One region of the Cyclobacterium sp. L-R genome, then DNA from elsewhere that is predicted to be linked to it. Evidence: riboswitches for the same ligand, from Rfam matches in the RefSeq annotation. Region 1 holds a riboswitch; each other region holds the start of a gene.
The links. Region 1 has a riboswitch for cobalamin ahead of AC13EX_RS18400 (TonB-dependent receptor). Riboswitches for the same ligand answer to the same signal wherever they lie in the genome.
Positions count from the first base shown of each region.

Region 2: another riboswitch for cobalamin. It lies ahead of metE (5-methyltetrahydropteroyltriglutamate--homocysteine S-methyltransferase); the one in region 1 lies ahead of AC13EX_RS18400 (TonB-dependent receptor).
Region 3: another riboswitch for cobalamin. It lies ahead of AC13EX_RS04440 (TonB-dependent receptor); the one in region 1 lies ahead of AC13EX_RS18400 (TonB-dependent receptor).

Region 1 is NZ_JBSXOH010000091.1:1,349-5,648, reverse strand. Features, by position in the region: gene AC13EX_RS18400 (TonB-dependent receptor) at 1-1,638, opposite strand, end outside; cobalamin riboswitch at 1,824-2,036, opposite strand; gene AC13EX_RS18395 (ABC transporter substrate-binding protein) at 2,152-3,285, shown strand; gene AC13EX_RS18390 (iron chelate uptake ABC transporter family permease subunit) at 3,329-4,300, shown strand, end outside.
Region 2 is NZ_JBSXOH010000076.1:27,740-32,039, forward strand. Features, by position in the region: gene metE (5-methyltetrahydropteroyltriglutamate--homocysteine S-methyltransferase) at 1-1,630, opposite strand, end outside; cobalamin riboswitch at 1,816-2,007, opposite strand; gene AC13EX_RS14180 (NHL repeat-containing protein) at 2,104-3,168, opposite strand; gene AC13EX_RS14185 (DUF1501 domain-containing protein) at 3,178-4,300, opposite strand, start outside.
Region 3 is NZ_JBSXOH010000042.1:80,188-84,487, reverse strand. Features, by position in the region: gene AC13EX_RS04445 (hypothetical protein) at 75-593, opposite strand; cobalamin riboswitch at 1,028-1,229, shown strand; gene AC13EX_RS04440 (TonB-dependent receptor) at 1,337-3,385, shown strand; gene AC13EX_RS04435 (DUF5074 domain-containing protein) at 3,389-4,300, shown strand, end outside.

The sequences.
Region 1 (4,300 bases):
ATTTTGAAGGTTTCCTTGGGTACGAACTTTATGCTTTGGAACATAGGGCAATTGCTTTCCTTGACTAAGGGGATTTCCTTGATCTCCAGATTGATTGATTGCGCTATTCATACTGTAGTCCACGTTCAATCCCCAGCTATTTCGACCTTGCTTGAATTGACCTTTAAAAAAATACTCAAGTCCCTGATTGACTACTGAACGTACATTCTCCGCCTGCCAATACGTGCTATTTGGCAACCATAAAATCCAATCATCTACACCCATATGAAAATAGGTAAGCCTTTTTTCGATACTAAATGCGGATAATTTGGCCTTGCTGGTAAGTCCAATTTCTTTACTAAGACTTTTCTCAGGAATCAAATCAGGATTGCCACCCGGCACCCACAACCTATCGTTTAAAGTAGGGATTTTAAAGCTTCTCGACAGGTTACTTATTAGTTGCCAATTCCACCTTTTTGAAGTGAGAAAAGCCCATTCCACACCCAAGGAAGGAGTAAAAGGCGCTGCTTCTCCTTCATGGATTAGCTGCCTGAGTTGCATGGAAATTCCCAAGTTTTGCCATGGTTTGAAATTGGTGGCCTGATACAATTCTAACCGTTGTTCCTGACTGTCGTAGGTTGCCAACTGCCCTTTGATATGGGAATATCGTATGCCAGCTAGGGTCTGCCATTTTTGAGAGAAAGAGTAATCCAATGAAGTACCTAGCAAAAACAAGCGGGTTTGGTTTCTATCTGTATTAAAAACCATCACATCACTGGATATCCCAGTATTAGCGGCCCAAGTAAAATTTTCGCCTGTAAAGGCATAATCTATCACAGTCCTGACGCTGCGGTCTTCTTGCACATCACTTACTGCTGAACCCAACAAAGGTTGTATTTGCCTGTCATTGGAATTGATCCATAGGTTGGCATTTAAAGTCTGTTTCCGGCTTATTTTAAAAGCAATATCCTGCACCAAACCAATTTGCGAAACCCTGGCATGAGCCTGCCGTTTTTCTGGGGTACCGGGGCTTGCCCAATCCTTATAGGTGAAATTATTTGCTGTATAATTTCTATAGACATTGGTTCGGAAGGCAAATTTTTCAGCTTCCTGACGGTAGCTCACCTGCTGGTGCCAGCGACCAAAACTGCCCAAAAGTGTCCCTATTTTCAATTCATTGCCGGTATTGAAATCCAGATCAGAAGACATATGAACAGATCCACCAATGGCATCAGTACCGTACAAAGCCCCTGAGCTACCATAATGAATATTCACTTCATCAAAGCCACCTATCGGGAAAATCGAATAATCAGCCTGCCCTAATGAAGGGCTATTCACTGGCAATCCATTCCAAAACAAGGCATTGTGTCCGGCTGAAGTGCCGCGCATACTTAGGGAAGCTAACATCCCCGATCCGTACTGTCTTAAAAACAAGCCAGTCTCCTGCTGTAAAACCTCCCCCAGTGAATATCCGGACAATTGGTCTAACCTGTCCGAATCAAGGGTTCTTACATATTGACCGAAAGCATACTTTCTTAAAGCAGCGGCATGCACTTCCACCTTGGCAAGCTCCAAAGTATCTTGTCGGAAGACCCTTGCGGAATCAGGTTCGCTCTGCCAACCCGTTATAAAGAAAACCAAACAAGCAATTAATGACATCCTCTTTCTTTTTATTAAGTATCCATGATTTTACACATTTCGGAATAAATAGAGAATGGAATAATAACTGTTGGACAAGCCAAAATAACCTTTGAGGCGCATCTGGCTTGGGTACCAATATTCAATAAATGAAAATATTGAAAACAGCTAAAACTTTCTTCTCAGCTTTTCTCCCGAAAGCCATGAATGGTAAGATTTTAATGGCAGGTCTCCTGACTTCCCAAGGTAAATCCGCCTTCTCACCCCAAATGGGACAATGGCAAAGGATGGATTTCCATTTTCTTTATTGCTACAAAGATTGGGTTACAGTTGCGGGGACAGTTTCGGTTTCACACCGAATTCCCTATTAATCCCGAGGGCCTGGTTAAGGATCGGGAACCATAAATCGGCACAAACATACGGCAAAAACTCTATTCAAAAAACTTTTGATAAAATTAAGCTGTTGGAAATGGACGCTGCAATGGTTTACTTTGAGCTGAAAATCAAATCCTGTTTATTCATTTTTATTAAGAAATGACTGTTATCCGTCTATTAATTTTTGTTTTATTAATTCTTCCGGCATGCCAGCAAGCCAGTCAAGAAGGCACTATGGATGCCCTGGAAGAAGTCCCCTTAATGCACGCAAAAGGTTTTTCACTTTTCCGCGGGGAAAATTATCATATAATTGAAATTGTCCAACAGGAAGGTGAAAACCAACGCTTTTTGGTTTATGATTCACAAAAAGAAATTGATTTTCTTGACATCCCCATTGATGCAAAAATTGTTTCAGGCAGCCATAAAATAATATTGTCTGCCACCCCACAAGTTGCTCATTTGGATTACCTCAATGCTGAAGTAAGTCTAATGGCATTCCCGGATCTTGACCTAATAACTTCTGAAAAAGTCAGAAAAAGAATCAATGACAACAAAGTCATCGACTTGGGAAAAGGACCGACCTGGGATTTAGAAAAAATCATCGACCTTCAACCAGACTGGGTCATGGTTTCAGGATTTGGAGAAACCTCTAAAATGGTAGAGCGATTGAAATCAGCAAAAATACCGGTTATTGTCAACAAGGAATACCAGGAAAAGCACCCTTTGGGAAGGGCCGAATGGATTAAAGTAACTGGGATATTGTTGGGAAAACAGGAAGAGGCCTCAGCAGTATATTCAAAAATAGCCACCAATTATAAAGCTGCTCAAGAACGCGCCAGCCTTGTTGCTGCTGAAGAAAAACCTTCTGTTCTCTCAGGCTCCATGTACAAAGACATTTGGTATGCACCTGCTAAAGACAGTTGGGGCGCTAAGATCATAGCAGATGCGGCAGGACAATACCTTTTTGACAGTATGGAAGGAACCGGAAGTTTGACTTTAAACTATGAGTTTGTTTTGGACAAGGCCAGCCAAGCAGATTATTGGATAGGGGCAGCCGATTATGCCACTTTGGGCAGTATGGTTGCTCAAAACCCCAAGTACAGTGACTTTGAGGCTTACAAAAAGAAAAATGTATATACCTACACGCTGGGCAAAGGGGAAACCGGTGGATTTAGGTATTTTGAAGAGGGATACCTGCGGCCAGATTTGGTGCTTTTGGACATGATCAAAATTCTCCATCCTGAAAAGGCGGTGGACCATCAATTTAGGTATTTCCAAAAATTAGAGGATTAGGCATATGACTCACCGCGTTAAATTTACTTTTTGTCTGATTTTAATGGTCCTACTGTGGCTATTAAATCTAAGTCTTGGTTCCCTGTCTATTCCGGTAGTCTCCTTTTTGGAAAGACTGGTGGGAATTCCTTTCCCTAGGGAGAGTTGGGAAATAATTGTTATGGACTACAGGATCCCCAAATCGTTTACTGCGATATTGGCTGGAATAGGACTTTCGGTGAGTGGCTTGCAGATGCAGACATTCTTTAGAAATCCTCTGGCGGGACCCTTCGTATTAGGCATCAGCTCTGGAGCAGGCCTAGGGGTGGCCTTATTGTCTATGGCAGGAACGGCCTTTGGTTGGCAAATTTTGTCCGGCACACCCAATTATTGGGCAGCCATCATCGCCTCAAGTGCTGGGGCTATCGGCGTATTGGTATTGATGGGACTAGCAGCGTGGAAAGTAAAAGACAGCATGACTTTGTTGATTGTAGGCTTGATGTTTGGAAGTGCCGCATCTTCCATCGTTACCCTATTGTCTTATTTCAGCTCTGCTGAAGAATTGAAAATGTTTACCCTATGGTCCATGGGCAATCTTGGAAATACAGGTTGGCCTGAACTGGGAATGTTATCAGGAGCTATATTTATAGGTCTGTCATTGGTAATATTTTCCGTGAAATCATATAATGCCATGCTTTTGGGAGAGGCTTATGCCAAAAGCATGGGTATAAATTTCCAAAAATTGCAGTGGATAATGATTGTCAGTACGGGTATATTAACCGGAGGTATTACCGCTTTTTGCGGGCCAATTGCCTTTATTGGTATTGCCGTTCCCCACCTTGCCAGACTTCTATTTAAGACCAATGACCACAGGGTATTGTTTCCTGCAACCGCTCTGCTAGGGATTTTGGTATTGTTGGCATGCGACACCTTAAGTCAATTGCCTGGCTATGCCTCCAGCCTACCAATCAATGCAGTAACCACTGCATTTGGTGCACCCTTAATCATCTGGTTAATTATGAAAAGGAATTTTAGT
Region 2 (4,300 bases), on a different contig from region 1:
CAGGGCGTGAAACATCTCCATAAATGATAGGTGGCTTTACGCATCGACTGCCATAACTTTGCACCCAACCAAATTGGCTGAAAGTAAATCCGGCCAGTTGCTCGCCGAAATATTCCACCATGTCATTTCTTTCATACTCACCATGTACCAGTACATCCAGCCCTATTTCCTCTTGTTTTCGGATGGTTCTTTCAGTAGCCTCTGTTAACAGATTTTGGTATGTTTTTGGGTCAATAAATCCTCTTCTAAACTGTGACCTCCAATTCCTTACTTCCTGGGTTTGTGGAAAAGAACCAATGGTGGTAGTGGGCAGGGGAGGTAATTTAAGGAGGTTTTGTTGCAATACCCTTCTGACAGAATAATGGCTATTTCTTTGATCGTCGGAAGGTGAAATGGCATCCACTTTTAGTTTCACCAATTTATTGTGGATCAATCCAGAATTTTTACGGCTAGCTATGGCTTCCTTATTCCTTTCTTGCTCAAGTAAACTTTCCTTAGTCGGCTTAGGCAAAGACAATTCCTTCAGTAGGACAAGCTCCTTTAATTTCTGCTTGGCAAAGGCCATCCATTGTTTGATCTCCGGCAATAAAACCTCTTCCCTGGTTTCGGCCTCTAGGTCATAAGGTACATGCAGTAAGGAACAGGAAGGAGCAAGCATAATTCTTTCTTGCCCTATACTCTTGATAGCCAGATTTATGGTTTTGAGGGAATTTTGAAAGTCATTTTTCCAGATATTCCTACCATCTACTAGACCCAATGAAAGGCTTAACTTTTCTGGGATATGGAATAGTACTTTTTCCAACTGATCTGCATTGCGTACCAAATCCAGATGAAGTGCACAAATAGGAAGGGACAATGCCAGTTCTGTATTTTCATTCAATCCTTCGAAATAGGTTGCTAGAAGGATTTTTAGTTCTGGGAATGCCTTTCTTATGGTTTGGTATACGGTTTGGAAAGCCTCTTTTTCCTTTTCGTTGAGATCAAGTCCTAAAAAAGGCTCATCGAATTGGACCCAATCCGCACCATTTTTTTCCAGGTCTTTTAATATTTCCAGATAAACCGGCAAGAGCTTATCAAGTAGGTCAATTTTATCAAATCCGCTTGTTTTTTCTTTTCCAAGCAACAAATATGTGACAGGGCCAATTAGTACGGGCTTACCTTTGATTCCCATACTTTTGGCTTCAATAAATTCATCTACAATCTTGCAAGAATGGTATTTAAAGTCCTGTTTTTCGGTGAACTCAGGAACCAGATAATGATAATTGGTGTCAAACCACTTGGTCATTTCCATTGCAGTAATGTCCAAACCGTCCTTCTGATAGCCTCTTGCCATTGCAAAATAGAGCTCCAGTTCAGAAACATCTTGGTTTTCAATTAGGGGGAGATACCTGTCTGGAATGGCTCCTACTGACAGAGACATGTCAAGAACCTGATCATAGAAAGAAAAGTCATTTACTGGAATAAGCTCAATTCCCAGTTGAAGCTGTGTTTTCCAGTTTTGGAAGCGGATTTCTCTTCCTGCTTGCATTAGTTTAGCACTTGAAATTTTGCCTGACCAATATTGCTCACAGGCTTTTTTGAGTTCTCTTTTGCTACCAATTCGCGGATAGCCAAGAATGTGCGTTTGCATGTTCTTTTAACTTTTAAATGAATAAAATGAGTTAAAAGCCCTTTGCGTTATTCCGGGTTGCTTTAGCGAAAAGAAGTAATGGAAGGTTTGAGAACTTACCAAAAAAGACACAACTATCCCTGGGAAAACAATTGATCTTAAAATGGTAACACCGAACCTGACTTCACACTTCAAATCGCGAAAGCATAGTCAATTCGAAATAGGCAGGTCTCCTGACTTGTAACATTTTTACCTTCCTTCCCATTCTTAATTCAAGAACAGTGGATTTGCTATGGGTAAAAACCTTTGTAGTTACTTACAGTTGCGCGACAGTTCGTGATTCTCACACGATTCCCTATTAATTCACGTTAAGTAAAACCTAATTTCGGTTGATGAGGAAATAATTAAAGAACTTATTGAGCTCAAATGTAGGTCAGATAAATTACATTTCCTGCAATAATTTTTAAAATGCCAGTAAAAAGGTAAGTGTAAATTTACACCCGGTGTAATTTATAAGGATAAACACCATCTGCATTCCATTGACAAACATATAGGTTTTTGTCTCTGTCTAAACAGACATCATGGCAATGTTTGAAGATGGGTTTTTCCTGAAACATGAGCTCTAGCTTGCCATTTTTGTAGACCGGTTCGGTACCTCCAGGGTTGGAGACGACCTTGTTGTTTTTGTCTAAAATAGTGACAAAGCCTTTGTTTAAATGCATGTTATAATTGCCTTCTTCCATTCCAAAGCAGACTCCGGAATACAAGTTTTCATCATCCAAAACAGGTCGGCTAATGTATGCCCCAGGTAAGTAATGGTCTTCCAGGTATTCGCCAGCTAATGTGAATCGCTTGAACGTATTTTTTATCCTTGCAGAACAAAGTAAGGTAGGGTTGGTAGGGTCTCTGTAATCAATGGCTACACCATGGGCTTGTTTGAATTTGTCTGGCTGGAGAAAACTGTCTCCTCCAAATTTCCGAATAAATTGCCCTGTCTTGTCATATTGCAAGATAAACTGTGAACCATAACCATCGGCCACATAAATATCCCCACTGGGACCTATGGCTGTTTCCGTTGGTCGGTAAAATGCATGTTCGGTGTATGCACCTATCTTGGATGGGTGATCCAATTCCATAAGAATTTCACCATCCATGGTACATTTTACTACTTTTCCTAAACCAGTATCTGTGATAAATAAAAATTCTTCAGCACCTTCTTCCGAGATAGACAAACCATGCGCTCCGGAAAATCCCAATGTCCATGTGTCTAAAATTTTTCCCGAAGTATCGTAAATCAGGATATTGTTTTTCGGATGGTCTGTCAACAATATTAACCTGTTGTTTTTGTCCATGACCATTTCATGGCAGTTGTTGACCGGATGGCTGTTGCTGTTGGTTTTGCTCCAGTCTCTTTCTATCCTGTACTGGAAATCACCATGGCCCAGTATGTCCTTTTGAAGCTGCGCGGCATTTGAGTTGATATTGAAAAGAGGTATTCCTGCAGTAATTACTGCCCCACCGGTGATGGATTTTTGAATGAATTTTCTTCGTGAATGCATGAATTGTATTTATGCCAGGAGTTCATTTACTACCTGTCCGTGGACATCTGTAAGTCTGAATCTTCTGCCTTGATGTTTGAATGTTAGTTTTTCATGGTCTATGCCCAATAAATGGAGTAATGTGGCTTGAAAATCATGCACATGTACGGGGTTTTTAGCCACATTGTAGCTAAACTCGTCCGTTTCTCCATAGACCATTCCTTTTTTTACTCCTGCTCCTGCCATCCACATGGTAAAGCATCCAGGATGGTGGTCTCTGCCATAATTGTCGGCGGTGAGCCTTCCTTGAGAGAAGCTGGTCCTACCAAATTCACCACCCCATACGACCAAAGTGTCTTCTAGCAAACCTCTTTGTTTAAGGTCCTGAATCAAACCTGCGGTGGCCTGGTCTGTACTTAAGGCTTGGCGCTTGATGCCTTTAGGCAAACTGCCATGTTGGTCCCATCCCATATGGTAGAGCTGAATGAATTTCACATCACGTTCTGCAAGTTTTCTGGCTTGCAGGCAATTGGAAGCATAGGTGCCAGGTGTTCTCGCATCTTCCCCATAAAGTTCGTAAATATAATCAGGTTCTTTGCTGGTGTCCACCGCCTCCGGAACGGAATTCTGCATTTTATAGGCCATTTCATATTGGCTGATCTTGGACTGAATTTCAGGATCCTGCCACAAGTCAAACTGGTGTTCATTGAGCTTACCGATATGGTCCAGGGCACGACGCCTGTCATGGTCATGTACCCCATGCGGATTATTCAAGTATAAAACAGGATCTTTGCCCGAACGAAATTGAATGCCCTGATGATGGGAGGGTAGAAACCCGTTTCCCCAGGCCGTGGAATTTAAAGGCTGTGATCCAGGGCTTTTTGAAAGCAGGACTACAAAATTGGGCAGGTTTTCATTGTCACTTCCCAGACCATAACTCAACCAGGAGCCTATAGAAGGTCTACCGCTCAATTGCGAACCTGTTTGCATAAACATGACGGCAGGTTCGTGGTTGATGGCCTCGGTGATCATGGATTTGACAATGCAAAGCTCATCTACAACCTTGGCAGTGTGAGGAAAAATTTCACTTACCCAAGCTCCAGATTGTCCATATTGCTTAAAATCATAAATTGATTTCACTAAAGGAAAAGTA
Region 3 (4,300 bases), on a different contig from region 1:
TTAGGTACCTGTTCCAAGTGAAGGGAAAGGTATGCCCCTAAACTGGTAAACCGACAGGCAACCGAGCCAGAAAATCAAAAACATTCAATTTTGAAACCCAAATAGTAAGCTAAAAGGCTTAACTTAATAGCATTGGTAACCCCTCGCATAGCTACCGGAGTCCTTATTAACATTAAATAAGCTACTTGAAAACTTATTAGCACAAAAGCCAATGCAAAATTTATTTTTCTAATGTATAAATCGGGATAAAAAAAAGCGAAATAAATGTGTCCAAGAAAAAAAACAAGTATCAATAAATAATTTTGAATTTGGGGTCCTTTTAACTTAACAAATTTCTCTAATCCAATTAATAACACAACAGTAGAAGAAACGATTAAGGTATTGGCCACAGGTATAGATAGCCAATCAGGAATATTACCTCGCAAGAATATTGAAATATTTCCAATTGTAAGCATTGAAAAACTAAGCAATACTAAAGAAATACCAGGAAACCGTTTTTTTACCTGAAAATATAAAGAAACAATTAATATTATATTAACTATATTAACTATAATATAACTAAAAAAAATTGTCTTAAAATCAAGTATAGGCATATAAAAACATTCTAATCAATACAATAAACGTTATCAATTTCTCATTAAAACAAACTAATTCTCTAGACTAAAGCATCTCAGACCTATACCCCTAACTAGGTTTTCAATCCTACATTTATACCTAAAATGTAGAACTAAGAAGCCTGTTAAAGTTACTTTTTCACCTTATAATAACGCCTTTCGTGAATTTTTAGCCTATAAGCTATGAAAAATAATCCAAACCCCCATTTAAAAGGTCTAACAATTAACACAAAGCATTAGTACAAAGTACAAATTGCTTAAAAAAAGAGGTTCATTGCAGGGAAACTTAAAAGCCTCCCAGCAAACCTACTTCATACCTTACCCGACTGTATAATTGAACCATTAACTAAGGACCTGTATCAATAGTAGCTTTTTTAGTCTAAAAAGAAATTTTTTTATCGAAAATAGAATACTATCTTCGCCGCCGTAATGGTTTCCTCATGGATATTGTCCTAGAGAAATTAAATTGGAATCCGGTGTGAATCCGGAACTGTCCCGCAGCTGTAATCTCATTAAGCTATTTCCAAATTTTAATGATCACTTTCTGTATAATCAGAGGGGAAGGTCGGAAAATAGTGAGTAAGTCAGAATACTTGCCAATACGATATTTAATTGAAAGCTTTCGGGGATTGAAGCTTGAAAACAAAATTCGTCTTGCAACGCAAGATTTTGATTTCAGTTGGTTTCGTTGAAAGCTATTTGCCTTTAGACAAATAGTTTTAATGATCATTTACAAGTGGCTTCCTAAGCAGGAGGCGATTCTTCTTTTGTGCGCTTTACTCTTTTTTGCTTGCCTATGCCAAGCACAGGAGAAGTATGGCCAAAATTATCCGCAGCCAAGGGACACAACCGTGGTTTACGATATTGAGGGAGTAACTGTCCAATCTGAAAAATACCAATCCCGTTTGCACTCTCCAATGCCCGTACAGGCAATTAGAGGTAAGGACCTAGAGGAATTAAATAGTTTTTCCGTAGCTGATGCCATCAGGTATTTCTCAGGAGTTCAGTTAAAGGATTATGGAGGAATTGGCGGACTGAAAACCATCAACGTCCGAAGCATGGGTAGTGCCCACACCAGTGTTTTCTACGATGGAGTAGTCATCAAAAATGCTCAAAATGGGCAGGTAGATCTGGGTAAATTCTCCTTGGACAATATTGAGGCTTTGGAGCTTTTCAATGGTCAAAAGTCAAATATATTCCAGCCTGCTCTAGGTTTCTTTGCCTCCAACACGCTCTTCATGCAGAGCAAAATCCCAGTGTTAGAAAAGGAAGAACAAGAGCATGCTAAAATCTCATTCAAAACAGGATCCTTTGGCTTGATCAACCCATCCCTGCTTTATCAGCGCCGGATTAATGAAGGGCTTTCTCTGGCTTTCAATACAGAATACATTACCGCCAATGGGAAATATAAATACCGGTACCGAAAAGAGAATGGCTACGACACCACTGCTACCCGACTAAACGGTGATATTGAATCCTTCAGGGCTGAAATCACTTTACATCAGGCTTTCAAATCAGGAGGTAAAGCATCTCTGAAAGGCTATTATTTCGAATCAGAGCGGGGACTTCCTGGAGCTGTTGTGGCCAATATATTCAGTCATTATCAGCGTCTTTGGGACAAAAATTTCTTTGTCCAGGGCATGTTGCACACGTCATTTTTTGACAAACATGAACTGATGGTCAATATGAAGTACAGCAGTGATTACAATCGCTACATAGACCCTAATTATCAAACGATTGAAGGAGCTCTGGACAATCGATATTATCAAAAGGAATTCTACACCTCTGTAGTCAATCAATACATGCTAAACGCTTGGTGGGATGTATCCCTCGCGGCAGACTATTCCTTCAATACTCTGGATGCCAACCTATACCGATTCACTTATCCTAGCAGATCTTCTTATTACTTCGCCCTATCCAGCGCCATTCATCGAGACAGATTAGAAATACAAGCAAACCTTTTAGCTGCTTATGTAAATGATCAAGTAAAGTTTTACCAAAAAGGAAGCGACCAACAAGTTTTCAACCCTGTAATATCAGTTTCCTATCAGCCTTTTACCTTAAATGAGAATTTCCGCATTAGGGCCTTTTACAAGGAGTCTTTTCGGATGCCTACCTTCAATGACCTCTATTACACTTTCGTAGGAAACACCTTTTTACGACCAGAATTCACAACCCAATACAATATAGGAGCCACCTGGCGGGCCAAACCCAACCATATTTTAGAAGCTTTTACCATTCAAGTAGACGGGTATTACAACCAAGTTAAAGACAAAATTGTGGCCATGCCATCTGCCAATCTCTTTCGGTGGACAATGATGAACTTGGGTGAGGTAGAAGTTAAAGGACTTGAAACCAAACTACGTGGCATTAAAGAAATAGCAAACGTATCACTCGAAATAGGAATGGGTTACACCTTCCAGAAGGCAATAGATATTACGTCCTCCAGCACAGTGTATGGAGACCAGATCCCTAATACGCCAGTTCATAGTGGAACAATTACCTCATCAGCCAGCTATCAGAACTGGCAAGCCAATTTCAGCTTCATCTATACCGGTGAACGCTATAGCCAAAAAGCAAATTTACCTGTCAACTATGTCCAACCCTGGTACACCAGCGACCTGGGATTAACCTATAAAAATCGTTTTGGCAAGTATCAATACGCTATGGGTTTGGAGACAAACAACCTGTTTAACCAGTATTACGATGTGGTTTTAAACTTTCCAATGCCCGGAAGAAACTATCGACTAAAATTCAATATCTCCTATTAAATTATGAAATACGCATTTTACTACCTCTTATTCCTACTTATTCTATCTACTCTATCGAGTTGTAGGGAAGATGATTTCATTCCCTTACCTGACGAGGACAAGCTACCTGAGCAAGAAGCCTCCTATATTGCCGGATTTTATCTGCTTAACGAAGGAAATATGAATATGAACAAGGCTTCATTGGATTATTACGATTACCAAACAGGGCTATATACCAGGAATCTATATGGCACAGCAAACCCAAGCTCAACCCTTGGCTTAGGAGATGTAGGTAATGATTTAGGCCTATATGGATCCAAACTTTATGCTGTAATCAATGCCTCCAATAAAGTGGAAGTGATGGATGCTGAGACTACAGAACGTATAGCCGTTTTAGAAGTGAAGAATTGCCGCTATGTAACTTTTGATGGGGGATTTGTCTATGTGAGTGCCTATGATGGGGAGGTTTCCTTGGGAAATGATAAGCCAAACGGATTCATAGCCATATATGACTCAATCAATTTTGATTTAATTAGTAAAATAGAGGTCGGTAGGCAACCTGAGGAAATGGCTGTTTCCAATGGTAAACTATACATTGCTAATTCTGGAGGCTATAGTCCTCCCCAGTATGAAAGCACCATTTCAGTCATTGATCTGGATTCATATAAGGTCATCAAAAGAATAGAAGTTGGCATTAACCTGCACCGAGTGAAGGCAGATGGAAAAGGGAATATTTATGTCAGCTCAAGGGGTGATTATTACAATACCCCTTCCAACCTATTTGTCATAGACACCCAATTAGACCAAGTAATTGACAAGTTTGACATCCCTTGTTCCAACCTTACTATCAGTGGAGATACTGCTTATGTGATCGGTTCAGCATTTGACTATTCTTTGGGAGATTTTAAGGTTGACTATGCGATGATCAACACTCAA